One region of the Paramixta manurensis genome, then DNA from elsewhere that is predicted to be linked to it. Evidence: riboswitches for the same ligand, from Rfam matches in the RefSeq annotation. Region 1 holds a riboswitch; each other region holds the start of a gene.

Region 1 (4,473 bases):
TTATCTTCACCACGTAACCTACCCAAGCCATAACCTGCAACTAATGCGATCACAAAAAAACCGACGAAACCCACCAACTTCATCAGGGTAGTTTCAGCAATGAACAACGACGCGAGGGATGCAAAAGCACATATACAGGTTATTGTGCCCTCAACTGCATGTGCTAAGAGCCAACCGAAAGATTTACTGACCGATTTTAAAAAGCTCATCGTTTACCCTTTTGCAGATCATTGCGTGGCTATTAATGAAGTCAAGGTACGGTTTCAGCGGGGTTTCAACAAGAAAGTAGATCATATCAAGACCGTAGGGAGAAACTTTATCATAGGTCTGTGGATAATGGTTTTGCATTCTACGAGAAGCTAAGGCTGCTTCTTCTATTACTCCCTGGAACAATGCGATGTTGATAGTAAAACTCGATGCTATGCGGAAGAAGTTCTTATAGGCATATGCCATCTTTGCTCTATGTATTAATAGAGCGGCGATAGTTTGAGCGACTGCAATCTGTCCTCCCATACGACCAGATAACCTGCCAATGCCATAACCAATTTTGTTATGTATCGTCTCTCGTCCTCTACCATCCAGTTTATTATAGAAGTCAGTAATAACTATAGTTACAAGGCGGCGTAAAGGTTCTTCATTTCGAGCCAGGGACTTTATCATTCGAAAAAAGCGCTCATTCTCATAGTCGTTTCTTGTTTTTCTGTCAGAACCCAATAGGCCAGTACTGATATAGGTACGTTTCACCCCATAGTACAAACTCGTTGGGATTGATGAGAGACTATCCCATATCCCTTCTGCAATGACCTTCGCATCCATAATTATTCATCCATTTCCATATAGAACACAATCGAAGCATAACATGCGTTCAAATATTGGTCTAGATTGTATGGCACTCAAAAGTGGGAGCTACAGTAGTTCACGCCAGTGGTAGAGGAAATTGATAATCTTTATATTGTAAACATAAAAGCAATCTGACAAGGTATTCCTGATGTAAGAGATATACTTGAGATAATTAAACGCCGCTGTTTGTAAGCACACCCGTTTTAGTTTCGAATATAACGGGGTTTCGGCTCTGGAACATGAGTGTGCTAAGTGCTATTTTCTCAACCCCCCCATTATTGGGGCTTTTAAAAGCAGAGTAACCAAGCGTAATGTATTATTTTAGTTTTGAAGAACCCAAGACTAAACAGGGCGAGTCAAAATCGATTAAGCAATAAACATGATAAAATAAAAACCCATACTCATTGAAGAGTGGATAGGTTTTTTTATTAGTAGATAATGTAATTAGAATTGATATTTAACGCTACCATCGCGTGTGCGCCAAATCATCATTAGGATGTTTTTATCAATGCAGTTTTTAGGCGGCTTTATATCTGTGAAACAACGTCGATCCTCTTTACCTTCCTCTTTATAGCCATCACCAAAAGCATAGACTGTAATAAGGAATGGTCTTTTATTGCCAGACGGGATGTTGTATTTTTCCAAGATTTTTTGTTGGTGATCTCTCCACCAATCGATCTTTCCTGACTCAGTTATAGGTAATCTGTTAACAATAATCTGTGCTGTGCTACCATCATAATGCGCATCAATAACAGAAACAGTCTGCTTACCTATAAATAGATAGCTAAGGATACATAACAGTAAAACCAGTGCAGAAATTATGAAATTACGCATTACCGTTTCCCCTCTATGTCAATCACAGCTTCCATATTGGTCAGGAATGGTCGAAAACCACATCGTTTCTGGAAATACAGCATTGCTCATAGAAAGTGCTCCCTCACTTATGTTCATTCCAATTGATATGTTATAACGCTGAGTAGCAGTAGCAAAGTATATCGTAAAACCTTTGGCCTGGCTGCTGAGTAATCTCCGGAAGATTCCGCGTCTTTCAATATTAGTAAGTTGGGGTCTGCTATTCCTTCGAATCAGAGCTCCTATCTTAATCCAGCGTATAGACTCGGGTTTTGACCTTCGAAAGATATTATCACCGATAAGATAGTGCCAGTTTTCAGGATAAAACGGCTGGAAGTTACCAGAATGCTGTTGATTTCCCTAGCTTAAAAAAGAGCCATACGGGCGCCGATGAAAATTTTCCACTATGCCGAAGAGTATTTATTGCTTGTTATCTTGGTGAGTGCGCCGTACCCGGTTTACTTCTCGCAGGCTGGCGCTTATTCTGCATAGCTAAGCGTTATCGCTCAGCTAAAATTTAGCGTGAAAAATGACTCGGGGTGCCTTTTACCATAAGAGGCTGAGATAGACCCGTATTACCTGAACTGGATAATGCCAGCGGAGGGAAGTCAGATGCCTGACCGCATCAGATTTCTGAACGCCGGTTGGGAGCCATATGCAACAACCTACCGTTATCTCTGGCGACCTTGTCGCCGAATCCCTCGACCTTTTCCGCCAGCGCGCGCCGCTGGTTCACTGCATGACCAATGATGTGGTACAGACCTTTACCGCCAACGTTTTGTTGGCGCTCAATGCTTCCCCGGCGATGGTGATTGACAGCGAAGAAGCCGCGCAATTCAGCGCGCTGGCCGACGCGTTATTAATTAATGTTGGTACCCTGACCGGTGAGCGCGCATTAGCGATGCGCGCGGCGGTTGATGCGGCAAATCAGGCCGCAAAGCCATGGACACTCGACCCGGTAGCGGTTGGCGGTTTAAAACTACGCAGTGAATTTTGCCAACAATTACTGACGCTGCATCCCGCCGCCATTCGTGGTAACGCATCGGAAATTATCGCCCTCGCACAGCAGGCCGGCAGCGGGCGCGGCGTGGACAGTTTGCATGAGTCCGGCGCGGCGCTACAGGCGGCGCAACAGTTGGCGCAGCGTAGCGGTGCTATTGTCGCGGTAACCGGCGAAACTGACTATGTGACAGACGGCGATCGGCTACTGGCGGTAAATGGCGGCGCAAAATTAATGACGCGCGTAGTGGGGACCGGTTGTGCGCTTTCGGCGGTGGTGGCCGGGTTTGCCGCGTTGCCGGGCGACCGGTTGTTACATGTCGCCAGTGCGTGCCGCGTAATGGCCTGCGCCGGTGAACGCGCCACTCGCCAGGCCAGCGGGCCGGGCAGTTTTGTCGCCGGGTTTCTGGATGAGTTGTGGATGCTGAATGCGGAGGCGCTGATATGAAACGCATTAATGCATTAACCATTGCCGGTACCGATCCTAGCGGCGGCGCCGGTATCCAGGCTGATCTAAAAGCGTTCTCGGCGCTTGGCGCCTACGGTACCAGCGTGATTACCGCCTTGGTGGCGCAAAACACGCAGGGCGTGCAGTCGGTCTACCAGATTGATGCCGATTTTGTCGGCGCGCAGCTTGATTCAGTGTTAGATGATGTGCGCATCGATAGCGCCAAAATCGGTATGTTGGCAAACAGTGAGATTGTTGAAGTGGTGGCCGAACGGCTGGCAAAAGCGGCGCTACCGTGGGTGGTGCTGGATACGGTGATGCTGGCAAAAAGCGGCGATCCGTTACTTTCGCCACAGGCGGTATCTACCCTACGTCAACGCCTGTTGCCGCAGGTGTCGCTGATTACGCCGAACCTACCGGAAGCGGCGGCGCTGCTGGCGTGTGCGCCGGCGAAAAACGAAGATGAAATGCGCGCGCAGGGGCGGGCGCTGCGCGAGATGGGATGTGCGGCGGTGTTGATGAAGGGCGGACATTTAAGCGAGGAAGAGAGCCCTGACTGGTTGTTTAGCGCGCAAGGTGAGCAACGATTTAGCGCGCCACGCGTCAATACACGCCACACGCACGGTACCGGTTGCTCACTCTCTGCGGCGTTGGCGGCGCTACGGCCACGTCACGACAGTTGGGCCAGTACGGTGGAGGCGGCAAAAGCGTGGCTACAGGGCGCTTTACAACAGGCGGACTCACTCGAAGTCGGGCAGGGGATTGGCCCGGTGCATCATTTCTGGCGCTGGTGGTAAAACGGCGCCCGCAAGCCGACTTTTTTCTGCGAAGCGTTCTGAAAAATGGAGTCAGCAATTTGCGTTACGTGTCCTTTCGGGTCCAGGCTGTTGTGGATTGGCATCGTCGACTAACGGACCTGCCAGGTTATTCAATTACTACAGGAGTTACCATGACGGACATCGTACAGTTATTGGGCAAAGAAGCTGACACCCTTTTGCAACATCGCTGCATGACTATTCCGGCAGAAAGCCTTTATCTGCCGGGCAAGGATTATGTCGACCGGGTGATGATCGATAATAACCGCTCTCCCACCGTACTGCGGAATATGCAAACCTTGTATAACACCGGCCGTCTGGCAGGAACCGGCTATTTATCCATATTGCCGGTCGATCAGGGTGTGGAGCACTCGGCGGGCGCCTCTTTTGCCGCGAATCCACTCTACTTTGATCCGAAAAATATCGTCGAATTAGCGATTGAGGCGGGCTGTAATTGTGTTGCTTCAACTTACGGCGTACTGGCCTCGGTTTCACGGCGTTATGCGCATAAAATTCCGT
Region 2 (4,473 bases), 110 kb from region 1:
ACGTGGCGCAATTGCGCCCACGGAGACGCGCGCAGGGTACGCGCCAGATCGAGGTAATCGGTATTGACGCGTCGCAGCCCGTCGAAGAAGGCCGAGGTGACCGGGAAGAAGATCACCAATACCGCCATAAACACTTTGGCGCTGATGCCAAAACCGAACCACAGCACCAGTAGCGGGGCGAGGGCAAACACCGGAATCGCCTGGCTGGTGAGCACCAGCGGCATTAGCCAGCGCTGGAGGCGCGGTGAAAACATCATACTTAACGCCAGGACGACGCCGAGCAGCACGCCGATCGCCAGCCCGCTGGCAATTTCCAGCGCGGTGACGGCCGTCTGTCCGGCGAGGTAAGCGCGGTTATCCCATAAGGCCTCGGCAACCGCCGTGGGTGAGGGGAGTAAGAAGGCCGGAATCGAACTTTGCGTGACCAGCCACCACAGCAGCAGCAACCCGACAAACACCGTCAACGCGCGGCGCAGGCTGGCGATGCCGCCTTTTGCTAGCCTCTTCATCCGGCTGCCCTCATTAGTTGCTGTAAAAGCTCGCCCTGGCTTTTCAGTAAATGGAGATCGTCCGGCGCGCGTGGCGGTAGCCCGGCCACGATATGGGTATCGTCAATGCGGGCGGGGTGGCCGGAGAGAACCAACAGGCGGTGGCTAAGGCGGCAAGCCTCCAGCGGATCATGCGTTATTAGCAGCACCGTGTGCTGTGCCAGGAGTTCTGCTGCCAGCGTCTGAATAGTGGCGCGGGTAATGGCATCCAACGCTGAAAAAGGCTCATCCATCAGCACGATTGGCTGGCGCTCATACAGGGTGCGAGCGATAGCCGCGCGCTGGCGCATGCCACCGGAAAGCGTCGCGGGGAGCGCCTGCCCATATCCGCTAAGGCCAACGCGTTCAATCAGATGCGTGGCCCACGCACGGTCGGGCTTCTCACCACGCAGGCGTGGGCCGAGCATGACGTTTTCTTCAATGGTCAGCCACGGATATAACAGATCCTTTTGCCCCATCCAGGCAATACGCGAGGCGACCGGTAAGCCGTCACTGGCGGTGACCTGACCGGCGGAGGCGGGCGCTAGTCCGGCAATAATCTTTAACAGACTACTTTTCCCCACGCCGCTGGCGCCTAGCAAAGCAACGATTTGGCCGCCGGGAATGTCGAAGTTGAGCCGCTCGAAAACCACCTTTTGACCAAAGCGCAGGGTTAACTCCCGCACCTGGATAGTCGGCATTATTTGCTGGTGGCCTAACGGGTCAGAATTCACTGCGCACCTGCCGTTACCGCATTTAGCCCCATTTGCCAAAAGGCGCTTTCCAGCCGCGTGGCGGTGGTGAAAATTGTACTTAAACGCGTCAAACGACTTTCCGCCCCGCTTTGTTGTCCAACCGTTTCCAGTAAATTGAGCGCGGCCTGAACGCTGGCTAAATAGTCGCGATCGCCATAATTACGTATCCATGAGGCGTAGGGATTATTCTCCAGTACCGTGGCGGCGTCGTGCAGCAAATGTAGACCGATTTCGGCATACCCGGCGACGCAGGGCATAAGCGCAACCAGCAGTTCGAGGGCATCGCCGGTGTGACCAATATCCAGCACGTAGCGGGTATAGTTCATGGTTTCTGCCGCCTCAGGCTGGTGTGCGATTTCAGACTCGCTTAATCCCCAGCTCGCGCAATAACCCACATGGAGCGGCAGTTCATTGACGATTGCGTTAAGGGCGGCGGTGGCGGTGCGCATTTCCGGTAGCGTCTGTAATTTGCTGACCAGCAGCGCCCAGGCGCGAGCGAAGTGAATTAAAAACAGGTAATCCTGGGTTAGATAGCGATGAAACGCCGGAGCCGGCAGGGTTCCGGCGCCTAACTGGCGGACGAAAGGATGCGCAACGTAGTCTTGCCAGGCGCTGCCCGCCTGTTGGCGTAGCTGCCCATAAAGGCCAGAATCAAAACGTGGGGTAGACATGGGACCTCCTTCAGTTCATGGAGATCCGGGCGTGCTGAGGTATGAACAGGCAATGGCTGAAAGCAAAATTGCCGACCCGTCCCTTCGCTGGCATGACCCAGATCAGGTTCAAAGGGTTCGGCTTACGCCATCTCAGCCCATGACAGGACACCCCTCGGAGGAGCTTGTTATACGATATTTATTTTTTGATTACAATGCCCGCGCCACGGTCTGGCGAGGCGTTTATGTGCGGTCGCAAAAGATTCTGCTGGCCTGAGGCAAGGCTTTTTTGTCACTGTTAGCCTAACTATTTCGAACCGGAGATTGTTTGCGATGAAAAAGATCGGTTTTCTCTCTTTTGGCCACTGGACACCTTCATCACAATCGAATGCCCGTTCCGCCGCGGATGTGTTGCTGCAATCCATCGAGCTGGCGGAAGCGGTGGAGGCGTTGGGAGCGGATGGCGCTTATTTTCGCGTACACCATTTTGCGCGGCAGCTAAGTTCTCCGTTTCCGCTACTGTCTGCCGTTGCCGCACGAACCAAGCGGATCGAGATCGGCACTGGCGTGATTGATATGCGTTATGAGAACCCACTGTATATGGCGGAAGAAGCCGGGGCCGCCGATCTGATTTCCGGCGGGCGACTACAGCTTGGCATTAGCCGGGGATCGCCTGAGCAGGTAATTGAGGGGTGGCGGTATTTTGGCTATACCCCGGCGGAGGGGGAGACGGATACCGAAATGGCACGGCGCCATACTGAGGTTTTCCTTGAGGCGTTACGTGGTGAAGGGTTCGCTGAACCTAACCCACAACCGATGTTTCCTAATCCGCCGGGATTACTGCGTCTGGAGCCTTTTTCCGCTGGCTTGCGTGAGCGGATCTGGTGGGGCGCCAGCACCAATGCCACCGCGATTTGGGCGGCGCAACAAGGGATGCACCTGCAAAGTTCAACGCTGAAAGTGGATGAGACCGGCGAGCCGTTCCACGTTCAGCAGGCCGCACAGATTCGCGCTTACCGAGCCGCGTGGAAAACCGCGGGGCACCGCTTTGAGCCGCGAGTCTCGGTAAGCCGCAGTATTTTCCCGTTAATCGATCGGCGCGACCATATGTGGTTTGGCAATAGCGCGCAGGACAGCGACAGCGTTGGCTATCTTGATGCACAAACCCGGGCGATATTTGGCCGTAGTTATGCCGCCGAGCCGGAGACATTGATCAAACAACTGGCGCAGGATGAGGCCATTGCACAAGCGGATACCTTGCTGTTAACGGTGCCGAACCAACTGGGCGTTGAATATAATGCGCATGTCGTTGAGGCGATTCTGACCCATATCGCCCCCGCCCTCGGATGGCGCTAACAGAAGCCTGACCGTTGCGTGTGTTATGGCGTGGTGTGCCACGCCGTTAAACGCTCTTATTGCTGTATTGCGATTTCACCTTTCGGGTGTTTCTCACGCCTTCTTTCTGTCACTTCTCACCTTACGGCGCCTCTCTCTCACTTAATCCTTGTTACAGTTATTTACACGTAAATGAGAATGAGTATAATCACCATTTTCATTTCTCGTAAATGCATTCCTCCTGAAATCATGCGCAAAAATTTTCTAATTCAATGAGTCAGGAGTGTTTATTTTTTAACACCTCAAGGAATAACTATGTCTCTCGCGACACTATCGCGTGGCGCTGCTCAAAAAACGGCGCCAGTGCCCTCGCTATTGGCTGCTTGCATCGCCTTGGCTTTACTCCCTGTGACGGCTTTTGCCGCCGCGCCTCAACCCAATGAAACCATGGTGGTGGAAGCGGCAGATAACGATGCGCCGCCACCAGGCGCTGACTACAGCGTACCCGCCACGACGGTTGGCACCAAAATGCCGATGATCCAACGCGATATTCCCCAATCAGTGAGTGTGATCGGCAAACAGCGTATGGAGGATCAAAATCTTCAGTCGTTGGGAGAGGTGATGGACAATACCACCGGCATCAGTTCTTCCAGTTCCGGTTCCAGCCGGGTTCTCTACTATTCCCGCGGTTTCCAGATCGATAATTACATGGTCGATGGAATCCCAACCTATTTTCAGTCGCAATGGAACCTTGGCGACGCGCTTTCTGACAGCGCGCTTTACGATCGCGTCGAAGTGGTACGCGGCGCGACCGGTTTGATGACCGGCACAGGTAATCCCTCGGCGGCGATTAATATGGTACGGAAACACGCCGATAGCCGAGAGTTTACCGGCGATCTCTCGGTGGAATATGGTAGTTGGAACAAACAGCGTTATGTTGCCGATATTTCCACGCCATTAACGCAGGACGGTAATGTTCGCGCGCGTATGGTGACCGGTTACCAACACAATGACAGTTGGCTGGATCGGTATAGTCGGGAAAGAAAATTCTTTTACGGCGTGGTGGATGCAGACCTGAGTGATTACAGCACGCTCTCGGTCGGTTATGAATATCAGGAAAATAATGAAAATGGGGCAACCTGGGGCGGCTTACCGCGCTGGTACACCGATGGCAGCAGAACCCATTTTGACCGGAGCCGCAGTACG
Region 3 (4,473 bases), 1.3 Mb from region 1:
ATACGCGCCACCTTATGTTCGATCAGCGTCAGGGAAGGATATTCCAAAATAACCAGCGCGGCGCGTGTTACCTCGCCTCCCTGCTCAAAACCGACATCCGCGCCAGCGATCAAGCGTGGCGGCATCACCTCAAAGTCATCGTGACGCACCACTTCAGAGGCACGCGCTAGCTGTTCAGCGCGCAATGCCTGCATATCCATAATTACTCCTGGTGATAAGGCCGGGAAAGGGTATGTACCGCCTCCACAAATGCACCGGCATGCTCCGGCGGCACATCCTGATGAATACCGTGACCGAGATTAAACACATGGCCTTCGCCATGACCAAACCCGGCGAGAATAGTCGCCACTTCCTCTTCAATACGCGCTGGCGGCGCATACAGCATGGAAGGGTCCATATTACCTTGCAGCGCCACTTTATCGCCCACACGGCGCCGCGCATCGGCAATATCGGTAGCCCAATCCAGGCCCAGAGCATCGCATCCGGTTTCCGCCATCGCTTCCAGCCACTGCCCCCCGCCTTTGGTAAATAGCGTTACCGGCACCCGCTGACCTTCATGTTCATGCAACAGTCCATCGACGATTTTATGCATGTAATACAGTGAAAATTCACGGTAATCACGCCCGGTCAGTACACCGCCCCAGGTATCAAAAACCATTACCGCCTGCGCGCCAGCACGGATTTGCGCATTAAGATAAAGCGTGACGCTATCGGCCAGTTTGTCCAACATGGCGTGCAGCGTGTGTGGCTCGGCATACATCATCTTTTTAATTTTGGTAAATGCCTTGCTGCTACCGCCTTCAACCATATAGGTCGCCAACGTCCATGGGCTACCGGAGAAACCAATCAGAGGCACTTCGCCCCGCAGGTTTTTACGAATGGTGCGTACCGCCTTCATTACGTAGCCCAGTTCTTGCTCCGGATCGGGTACCGGCAATTTATCCACGTCTGCCCGACAGGTGATTGGCGAGGAAAAACGCGGCCCTTCGCCCGCTTCGAACCACAGCCCTAAGCCCATTGCATCCGGAATGGTCAGAATATCAGAGAACAGGATCGCCGCATCCAGCGGATAACGCCGTAACGGCTGTAGGGTTACCTCACAGGCCAATTCAGCGTTTTTACACAACGACATAAAATCACCCGCCTGCGCGCGCGTGGCTTTATATTCCGGCAAATAGCGCCCGGCTTGTCGCATCATCCACACTGGCGTAACGTCAACCGGCTGGCGTAGCAGGGCACGGAGGTAACGATCGTTCTTCAATTCGTTCATTATAATCAGGCTCTCACAAACACAGGCGGCTAGTGTATCACTCATTCCGTTTCGGCGCGGCATAGCGCGACAGTGTCTTCAATTAACCGCCGCGCGACCGTGCCCGGCGGCGGCAGATGCGGTAATTGGTCATAGCGAAACCAACCGGCGTCGATCAGTTCATGGTTATCAATTTGCAATTCGCCCTCATCGTACTCAGCCATGAACGCCATCATCAACGAATGGGGGAATGGCCAGGGTTGAGAGGTAACGTAACGAACATTTTTAACCGTGACGCTACTCTCCTCCATTACTTCGCGCGCCACCGCTTGTTCAAGGGTTTCTCCCACTTCGACGAACCCGGCTAATACCGTATAAATGCTATTACGGTGACGCGCGTGTTGTGCCAGCAGGATCTGGTCGCCGCGCCGAATGGCGACGATGATACAAGGCGCGATCTGCGGATAGTAACGTTGACGGCAATGCGCGCACAAACAGGCATTTTCGGTTTTGCTCAAGTGCATTTCGTGACCGCAATAGCCGCAAAAACGGTGCGAGCGGATAAACTCCGCCAATTGGACACCGCGCCCCGCCAGTTGGAACAGCCCGGCCTCTTTATCCATGATTTGCCGTACCGAGCCCATATTCTCCGCGCGATCCTCGCGCACCAGCCACACGGTTTCACCCTGCCATTCGCCGATCGGCGACGCTTTCGAACCGGTTAGGTCAAATGTCTCCGCTGTGCCGTACGGTAAATCGCCATTTGGTAACCAAAGTTTCTGCTCATGGCTGACAATCCACCATCCAGCGTCTACGCTTCTAATTTCATGTTCCATAAAAAAGTATCCTGAAGACAAGATATTTGTAGTTTGTAGAGTACCGCTACATATTTAAACATTGCGCTAAAACTATACCCTAAATAATTCAGGTTGCATGAAAGCGGTAACGCACATGCAACCTAAAATATGTCGGGCTATTACTCACATGGAGTCGATCATGCTTAACCATTTAGACGTTCTGACCCAACGCGTAGGTGGCAGTAATGCACTGGTAGATCTTTGGCTAAGTGCCCGTCGGCAACTGCTAGTTGCCTATTATCAGACCGTTGGCATTAAGCCTAACAAGGAATCGCTCACCGCGCTGGATGAAAAGGCATTGGATAATTTTTGCCAAAAACTGGTCGATTATCTCTCTACCGGACATTTCAGTATCTATGAACGCATTATCGAAGAATTGGAAGGCGATAGCCCTCTGACGGCAGCGGCCCAGATTTATCCGGCGCTGGAAGGGAATACCGAGTTGTTGATGAGTTTGTATGATACCCATCTGGAAACGGCCATCGATCATGATAACTATGTCGAGTTTCAGCAGGCATTGTCAGAAGTGGGTGAAACGCTGGAGGCGCGGTTTACGCTGGAAGATAAGCTGATTCAGCTCGCCTGGGAGAACCAGCTTCAGTTACCCGGCGTGGTGGCGAATGAAACTGAACTGGTTAGGCCGGCATAAACATCACGCCATTGCTACCCCCTTGTAGTTTCTACCTCGCCCCTTTATGCTGGAGGGGCTATTTGGGTTGAAGCTGTGACGTAAGTCGCTCTGCATCACCCCACATCTTGTCGGAGTGCCCTACCGGGCTGAGACCGTTAATTCGGGATCCGCGGAACCTGATCAGGTTAGAACCTGCGAAGGGAACAAGAGTAAAGTTGGCTTACGGCGACATTATCCCTTTCTTGACCCGCCGTTTCATTACTCCCTCCGAACTCCAGACAAGCAACTTTCCCTTACTCACAGGAAATGGCTATGTCCGGCAGCGAACCAAAATTTTCCTCTCCACTGGAGAGAGAGACCGCCGCACACGAGAATATTCGCCGCACGGCGGTAAGGTATCAACCTGACTTTCCCACCGTTCCCCTTCGTTTAGGGCTCTATCCGGTGGTAGATAGCGTGGCATGGATTGAACGCCTACTGGAGGCAGGTGTACGTACTCTGCAGTTACGTATCAAAGACCAACACGATCATCACGTGGAAGAGGATGTTCGCGCCGCCATTGCGCTGGGGCAACGTTACCGGGCGCGTCTATTTATTAATGATTATTGGCGGCTGGCGATTAAACATCGGGCATACGGCGTACATCTCGGTCAGGAAGATCTTGCCGAAACCGATCTTAACGCCATACGAGAAGCCGGTTTACGCCTTGGCGTGTCTACTCATGACGATATGGAGATTGACCGCGCGCTGTCCGTGCGCCCTTCCTATATTGCGTTGGGGCACGTGTTTCCTACGCAAACGAAACAGATGCCCTCTGCGCCACAAGGATTAAAGCAATTAGCCGCGCATATGCAGCGCCTGCAAGGCTACCCGACCGTGGCAATTGGCGGCATCAGCATCGCACGGGTACCGGCGGTGCTGGAAACCGGTGTCGGTAGCGTGGCGGTCGTCAGCGCCATTACCCACGCCGCAGACTGGCGCAGCGCCACGCAACAGTTACTGGCGCTTGCGGGAGTCGGGGATGAATGACAGCGATTTTATGCGCTATAGCCGCCAACTCCTGCTGGAGGAGTTCGGTATTGAAGGGCAGGAAAAACTGCAGCGTGGTCGCGTCTTAATCATCGGCTTAGGTGGATTGGGTTCGCCTGCCGCGCTATATCTCGCGGCGGCTGGCGTCGGCAAACTGCTCCTGGCGGATGATGACACTCTGCATATCAGCAACTTACAACGCCAAATTCTGTTCCACCAGCCAGATACCGGCCAGAGTAAAGCGCACCTGGCGCAACGGCGGCTGCGCGCGCTCAATCCACAGGTCGACAGCATCGCGCTGGCGCAACGTGTGGATGAGAAAACCCTGCCATCACTTGTTGATCAGGTCGATCTGGTACTGGATTGCAGTGACAACATGGCTACCCGCCACGCGATCAACCATGCCTGTGTTACCGCCGGAAAACCGCTGATTAGCGGCAGTGCCGTGGGATGGAGCGGCCAGTTAATGGTGATCGCGCCACCCTGGACACAGGGCTGTTACCGCTGCTTGTGGCCTGACGAGAGTGAACCACAGCGCAATTGTCGTACCGCAGGCGTACTTGGGCCCGTGGTGGGCGTTATCGGTACGCTACAGGCGTTAGAAGCACTGAAACTATTGGCAGGCATTCCCTCGCCCTTAAACGGCAAACTACGTCTATTCGATGGCCGACAACAGGTTTGGCGCACGCTGAACCTTGAACGTACGC

Evidence for each region. Region 1 has a riboswitch for thiamine pyrophosphate ahead of thiM (hydroxyethylthiazole kinase). Riboswitches for the same ligand answer to the same signal wherever they lie in the genome.
Region 2: linked by a shared signal. The riboswitch ahead of tenA (thiaminase II) and the one ahead of thiM (hydroxyethylthiazole kinase) in region 1 are both predicted to bind thiamine pyrophosphate.
Region 3: linked by a shared signal. The riboswitch ahead of thiE (thiamine phosphate synthase) and the one ahead of thiM (hydroxyethylthiazole kinase) in region 1 are both predicted to bind thiamine pyrophosphate.

Annotation. Positions count from the first base shown of each region.
Region 1 covers NZ_CP054212.1:3,015,289-3,019,761, reverse strand. Annotated here, with positions in the region: gene PMPD1_RS14585 (hypothetical protein) at 184-816, opposite strand; gene PMPD1_RS14580 (DUF943 family protein) at 1,285-1,674, opposite strand; TPP riboswitch at 2,218-2,315, shown strand; gene thiM (hydroxyethylthiazole kinase) at 2,348-3,139, shown strand; gene thiD (bifunctional hydroxymethylpyrimidine kinase/phosphomethylpyrimidine kinase) at 3,136-3,936, shown strand; gene fbaB (class I fructose-bisphosphate aldolase) at 4,089-4,473, shown strand, end outside.
Region 2 covers NZ_CP054212.1:2,908,632-2,913,104, reverse strand. Annotated here, with positions in the region: gene PMPD1_RS14145 (ABC transporter permease) at 1-509, opposite strand, end outside; gene PMPD1_RS14140 (ABC transporter ATP-binding protein) at 506-1,228, opposite strand; gene tenA (thiaminase II) at 1,258-1,953, opposite strand; TPP riboswitch at 2,016-2,118, opposite strand; gene PMPD1_RS14130 (LLM class flavin-dependent oxidoreductase) at 2,266-3,288, shown strand; gene fhuE (ferric-rhodotorulic acid/ferric-coprogen receptor FhuE) at 3,583-4,473, shown strand, end outside.
Region 3 covers NZ_CP054212.1:4,276,937-4,281,409, forward strand. Annotated here, with positions in the region: gene nfi (deoxyribonuclease V) at 1-200, opposite strand, end outside; gene hemE (uroporphyrinogen decarboxylase) at 203-1,270, opposite strand; gene nudC (NAD(+) diphosphatase) at 1,312-2,085, opposite strand; gene rsd (sigma D regulator) at 2,246-2,755, shown strand; TPP riboswitch at 2,857-2,957, shown strand; gene thiE (thiamine phosphate synthase) at 3,050-3,766, shown strand; gene PMPD1_RS20585 (HesA/MoeB/ThiF family protein) at 3,759-4,473, shown strand, end outside.